3 regions of the Vibrio sp. 2433-A1 genome follow, and region 2 is predicted to be linked to each of the others. Evidence: predicted binding sites of a transcription regulator. Region 2 holds the regulator's gene; each other region holds the start of a gene.
The links. The regulator PurR, encoded in region 2, represses purine synthesis genes. The targets are predictions, from matches to a motif close to TNANGNAAACGTTTNCNTNA.
Positions count from the first base shown of each region.

Region 1: the regulator PurR is predicted to act here: its motif matches at 908-927, upstream of glpX (class II fructose-bisphosphatase).
Region 3: the regulator PurR is predicted to act here: its motif matches at 1,129-1,148, upstream of ACU01J_RS08130 (formate--tetrahydrofolate ligase).

Region 1 is NZ_JBRESC010000024.1:56,120-58,394, reverse strand. It holds gene glpX (class II fructose-bisphosphatase) at 1-849, opposite strand, end outside; gene zapB (cell division protein ZapB) at 1,162-1,404, shown strand; gene metF (methylenetetrahydrofolate reductase) at 1,487-2,275, opposite strand, start outside.
Region 2 is NZ_JBRESC010000005.1:188,178-190,452, reverse strand. It holds gene ACU01J_RS07365 (TfoX/Sxy family DNA transformation protein) at 20-613, opposite strand; cyclic di-GMP riboswitch class I at 748-835, opposite strand; gene purR (HTH-type transcriptional repressor PurR) at 980-1,987, opposite strand; gene torD (molecular chaperone TorD) at 2,199-2,275, opposite strand, start outside.
Region 3 is NZ_JBRESC010000006.1:89,185-91,459, reverse strand. It holds gene ACU01J_RS08140 (fatty acid cis/trans isomerase) at 1-720, shown strand, start outside; gene ACU01J_RS08135 (hypothetical protein) at 758-946, shown strand; gene ACU01J_RS08130 (formate--tetrahydrofolate ligase) at 1,178-2,275, shown strand, end outside.

The DNA of each region.
Region 1 (2,275 bases), on a different contig from region 2:
ACCTGTTGCGGAGAAAACAACGTTATCACTGCGAGCCATATCTTCCATTGTCAGAACAACATTGGCTTTTACGCCCATCTCTTCACAACGTTTTAACTCAGCTACACCGTAGATACGGTTTTCTTCGCTGTTGCCTTTCACTTCATGACGTGGAAGCAGTTGGCCATGCATATCACCATCTAGTGCTCGAATTACAGCGGCCGAGACTACGCCTTCAGGAGCGCCACCGATACAGTACATCGCATCCACTTCGCTGTCAGGCATACAAGTCAGGATTGACGCTGCAACGTCGCCGTCAGGCACCGCAAAAACTCTAATACCCATTGCTTGCATCTGTGCAATAACTTCATCGTGACGGGGCTTAGCTAGGGTAATAACAACCAAGGTGTCTAGAGTCTTATTTAGCGCCTTAGCAATGTTCTCTAAGTTTTCTTTTAGTGGTTTATTTAGGTCAATACAGCCTTTTGCACCCGGACCTACAACCAACTTTTCCATGTACATATCTGGCGCTTTAAGGAAGCTACCTTTCTCACCTGCAGCCAGTACAGCAAGAGCATTCGATTGACCCATTGCGGTCATACGTGTTCCTTCAATTGGGTCTACTGCAATGTCGACTTCATCACCACCAATACCAACTTGTTCACCGATGTAGAGCATTGGAGCATCATCGATCTCGCCTTCACCAATCACGATCTCTCCACTGATCTCTGTTTTATTGAGTAAGGTACGCATAACTTCCACTGCTGCACCATCAGCTGCATTTTTGTCGCCTCGACCAAGCCATTTGTAACCAGCTAATGCTGCCCCTTCGGTAACTCGAGAAAATGCCATTGCTAAATCGCGTTTCATGATGACTCCAAAATTCAAGGAAAGAGAAAAATAAAAACGGCAGAATTTTAGCATATCAAGAAGGAAACGTTTGCTTTTTTAATTGAACGACCATTGAACTGCATCAATCTAGTGGGTTAAATTGGTCATTGAGATTAACCAGCTCCCTGGATGTAAGGTGACTGTCAATTTACGCTGTTTTTTTGACCGAATGGTGCAAAATATCAAATATAGGGAGTGTTTATCAGCTCTCGGCTGAGTAGAATGGAACAAAATAGGTTTTGGTACATTAGTGACCAAAACCCTTATCCGAATAAATATAGGTAGGCTAAGATGTCTTTTGAAGTACTAGAACAACTAGAAACTAAAATCCAAACTGCAGTAGATACTATTGCTCTTCTACAGATGGAAGTTGAAGAGCTTAAAGAAGAAAAAGAAAAGCTAGCAACTGAAGCGAACGAGCTACGTGCAAACCGTGAAGAGCTTGAGCAGAAAGCTCAGCAGATGCAACAAGAGCACTCAGCGTGGCAAGAGCGCATCCGTAACCTGCTAGGTAAAATGGATGAAGTAGAGTAAATCATACTTTACTCGAACAGATCAAAAAGGCCGAACATCGTGTTCGGCCTTTTTATTTTGAGCGGGGTTTTCTAAGCTAGGGTTAGCCTTGCGGACGGACACCAAGAGTATGGCATAGTGCGTACGTCATCTCGGCACGGTTAAGAGTGTAGAAGTGGAAGTCCTTCACTCCTTCACGGCTAAGGATGCGTACCATATCGATTGCTTGGCTAGCACCAACTAGCTGACGTGTTGTTGGATCGTCATCTAGCCCTTCAAACTGTTGCGCCATCCAGCCAGGTACTTTTACATTATTCATTGCAGCAAAACGTGACGCTTGCTTAAAGTTCGATACAGGAAGGATACCCGGTACGATTTCAACATCGATACCAGCAGCAACACTACGGTCACGGAAGCGTAAGTAGCTTTCAACATCGAAGAAGAACTGAGTGATAGCACGGTTAGCACCAGCGTCTACTTTACGCTTTAGGTTTAACAGGTCGGCTTGAGCACTCTTCGCTTCTGGGTGTACTTCTGGGAAAGCGGCAACGGAAATATCAAAGTTATGACGTTCTTTTAGTAGCGTCACTAGATCGGATGCATACATTTCAGGAGCGCCGCCACCCGGCGGAATATCACCACGCAGAGCAACAATGCTTTGGATACCATTTGACCAGTAATCATCGGCAATCTGGATAAGTTCATCGCGTGAAGCATCAATACAGGTTAGGTGCGGTGCTGCTACGAGACCAGTTTGATCTTTGATTTCTTTGATGATTGAATGAGTTCTGTCGCGCTCACCTGAGTTGGCACCGTAAGTAACAGAAACAAATTTAGGTTTGAGAGTTTTTAAGCGGTGCACTGAATTCCACAGAGTCTCTTCCATTTTTTC
Region 2 (2,275 bases):
AAGGAAAATGTGTTGCCGATTAATGATTTAATTGGTTGAGTAACTCTTCACGTCGCCTATGAGGGATCACTGACCAATGTGTGCCGTTAATTGCGCCTTCTAGCGCCCAAAGCAATTCGACGTTAACTTCAGCAGAATGCGAAGACTGAATCGCTTTAAATGCGTTTACTGCACCTGTTTCTTCGAGATTCTCAACGCTATCAATACCGGCTTTCTTCAGCATACGTTCCGTAGCCAGCCTTAAGTTCGGCAGATCTTTAAGGCGATTCGGTTTAGCTTTCGCTTGCTGTTTCTTTTCGCTGTTCGCTGCAGTTAGCGCAGCTTGGGCAATCTCAAGCGTATTATCCTTATTCTTAAACCAATCATCGCTTAGAGCAAAGTATTTGGTGACGACAGGAAAGCCGCGCTTTTTGTAAACGTAAGGTTCTAAGCTAAGAGATTTAAATTGCTTTGCAAGTACGTCGTCTGCCCTAACGTGCAACTTATCATTGACGACTAATGCAAACATAGTGTCGTCGGCAAAAATACCGAAGCCACCAAACATTGAGCGGGACTTGATTAAGCCTAACGGCTCAAATAGTCGCATTGAGTCTTTTAGTATTGGTTTATCCATGCTGTGTATTCTCGGTGTATATGTATACGCCACCAATTCAGGTCCGAGAGAGTAGCAAAATTATGCAGGCTTGTTGTCAGTCTAGTGTCATACGATTGCTAGCAATTACAATATGACATGTGTGCATATTTACCATCGGCAACCCCGCTACCAAACAATTAACTTGTTGAAGGCCGGAGGCTTTGCGTCCCATCCTTTCGAAATGGTTTGCCCTGTTCGTGGCATAATCGAACAACAATAAGGATAAATGGATTTTGGGCTGGGCATCACATTTGAATGGGATAAGTGTGATCTTGGTTCAGTAAATAGGTTTGGTTCATACACTTAGCCAATGAAAGCAACCCAGCTAAGTGTATGTCAAATAAGTTATTTCTTAATATTTTGTACGGTATTTCGCTCAACGATCTCTGGGTGCATTTCAAAGATACGCTTTTCGTGCTCTTTGTCTTTAATGCGCTCTAGTAGAATCTCGAATGCGTTTTTACCTACACGGCGTTTTGGCTGGTGAACCGTGGTCAATGGTGGTGAGAAGTACTCCGCAAGCTCGATATTGTCGTAACCAATTACCGACATATCTTCTGGAATGCGAATGCCTTTCTGCTGTAGGCGACTCATTAGCCCTAGAGCCATAGTGTCATTGAAACAGAAGATTGCGCTTGGCTTATTGTCCATTGCTGCGATCTGGTCTGCAGCTAGAACTGCAGTATCACACTCGAAGTTACCTTCTAAAATCCAATCTTCTTTGACTGGAAGGTTTGCTTCGTTCATCGCACGTTTAAAGCCACGAATACGTTCCTGACACGCTGCTTTCTCAAAGTGTCCGCTTAGGCAGGCAATATCGGTATGACCACGGTCAATTAGGTATTTAGTTGCTAAATAGCCACCTTCTTCCGAGTTATCGATGATCTTATCGGCTTGAGAGCTCTCTGGCCCCCAATCCATAACCACTTTCGGGATGTCTTTGTGGCGATCTAGCATTTCGCTCAGTTCTTCAGTTAAGTCTGAACACATGACCAAAATACCGTCTACGCGCTTTTCAGCTAGCATGCGAATGTAGTCGCGTTGCTTCTCATAAATACCGCCCGTATTACATAAGATCAGCGTATAGCCTTGGCGGTAACAGTAACTCTCTACACCATCAATGACCTCAGAGAAGAAAAGGTTTGTGGACTGAGTCACCAGCATACCAATCGTGCGCGTGGTATTACACTTTAGGCTACGTGCAACCGCACTTGGTGCGTAGTTTAGTTCTGTTACTGCTTCCATTACTTTTTCTTGCGTAGCTTCAGCAACAAAGCGCGTTTTATTGATTACATGTGACACAGTTGTCGTTGATACACCAGCTAGGCGAGCAACGTCTTTTATAGTGGCCATAAGGTTCTGTCCTGTCGATGACTGCCGCGGAATTATATTCAGTTTAGAATACCTAAGCAGAAAGTATCAGAAACACAAAAACCGCTCTATTTAGCGGTTTGTATTTGATTCGTTTGTTTTTATCGTTTGCGGTCACAATTTTAGACCGCAAAACTCTTAAGAGCAAACAAAAAAACACGAAAGCAACCTGCCGGAGGTCACAATGTTGTCTTTATTCGCCTAACAGATAGCTGCGATCTAAAGCAAGGAAGGCAGTAGCGAATGCGCTGATTGCCGAGTAGAAACCGA
Region 3 (2,275 bases), on a different contig from region 2:
ATGGACCTCTTGCGCTTAGAAGGTGAGAGTAATTTTGTTGCCCTACTCCCACGCGATGTTCGTCACGTAGAACAGTCTAGTTGGTATCAAAACCAAAGCTCACAAATGAGTGACTTTTTACAACGCAATGTTAAGCCGTTCGATCAGCCAACTCAGGTTCCTTATCAGACTGATGATCCTAAGGCAGAACTTTATGGCATCATCAAAACGCAAATGAGCCCAATACTGACTAACCGTTACCAAATCGAACAAACCGGTTTTAGTCACAGCAACGAAGCATTGTTGCGCTCTGTCGACTCAATTAAAGGCGAGGGGCTACTTTATGTCCCTCAGATTGTGATGATGATGATTAGATCAGAGCAAGGTGAAGACCAGTTGTTCACCCTTCTGCACAACAATGCGCATACCAATATCTCCAGCTTGTTTGATGAGGAGAGCAATCGCGATCCTAAAAATGACGATTTAACCTTGGTTCGAGGAGTGATCGGAAGTTATCCAGCAGCGTATTTATCTCTTAATGAGAAAGAGATTCCAAAACTAGTCACGATGCTGAAAAATCTTAAAACAGAACAAGATTACATTAAGTTGTTGGATACCTTTGCAATTAGACGCAGCTCTGAAGAATTCTGGCCATTCAGCGACAGGGTTCATGCATGGTATAAGGAAAATCAACCTATCGAATTCGGCTTGCTTGACTACAATAGATTTGAGAACAGGTAGAACCGCTTAAGGCACCGGTAACGCATAGGAGGACACTATGGGTATAGACGATAGCATCAGAGCATTGGAACAGCAGATATATGTCGCTTGCTCTGAAGGTGATTATGACACCGTACAAATGCTAGAACATCAGCTAGATAGCTTACGAAGTAAAGCATCCCATCCTTTTGATGATGATCCATACGCTCCAGAAGGGAAGCTCTTCCCTGATGACGATTGGTTTTAACACCACAAATTAGCCAAGAAAGTGTCCGTTCAAGGGCACTTTTTCTATCAATACACCGCGCGTTTTATTAGAGATGCGCACGATTGTTTTGATTTAGATCAGATGTACAACGTATAATCCCCCTAAAGAGACAACCAACTACTTCACCCCACTTTACAAAGATAAATTTGTCGATATTATCTTTGCGCAAACGTTTGCTTAACTTTATTCCGTGTCCACTTCGAGGGTTTTATGCTGTCTGATATTGATATCTGTCGAAACACACCACTGTCACCAATCACTGATATTGCTCACCATGTGGGATTACTCGAAGGAGAATTCGCAAGCCAAGGTGCGCATAAAGCAAAAGTATCGCTAAAAAGCCTAGAACGTTTGCAGCAATGTGATACAGGTAAGTTAATACTTATCACGGCCATAACCCCTACGCCGCTCGGGGAAGGAAAAACAGTCACCACCATCGGTCTGGCTCAGGGCATTGCCAAACTAAATCGAACCGTCACCGCATGTATTCGTCAGCCGTCAATGGGTCCTGTCTTTGGGGTAAAAGGTGGTGCAGCAGGTGGTGGCTATTCACAAGTGGCACCAATGGAAGAGTTAAATTTACACCTTACCGGCGACATTCACGCAGTAACAGCGGCGCATAACCTCGCAGCGGCGGCAATTGACGCGCGTATCTACCATGAGCAGCGCAACGGCTACGACGATTTTGAAGCACGCAGTGGATTAACCGCGCTACGTATCGATGCAAAACGCGTCGTATGGAAACGCGTCATGGACCATAATGACCGTGCTCTACGTATGGTAACCGTCGGCCACAATGAACAGGGCAAACATATTAACGGCTATGAGCGTGAAGATGGCTTTGATATCTCAGCGGCATCTGAACTAATGGCAATTCTTGCACTGGCTAGCGACTTAAAAGATCTACGAGCGCGTATCGGTAGAATTGTGGTTGCCTACAATCTTGATGGTAAACCTGTCACAACCGAAGACCTCCAAGTTGCTGGTGCTATGGCCGTTAGCATGAAAGAAGCCATTGAACCAACATTGATGCAAACCCTTGAAGGTGTCCCTACCCTTATTCACGCAGGTCCATTCGCTAATATTGCCCATGGCAACTCCTCAATCATTGCCGATAATATCGCGACTAAGTTAAGTGAGTTTACTGTTACTGAAGGTGGCTTTGGTTCAGACATGGGCTTTGAAAAAGCATGCAACATCAAGGCGCAAGTCTCAGGAAAAGCTCCAGACTGCGCGGTGATTGTCGCGACATTGCGCGGACTGAAAGCAAACTCTGGCCTTTACGATCTTAAACCGGGACAAGCAATA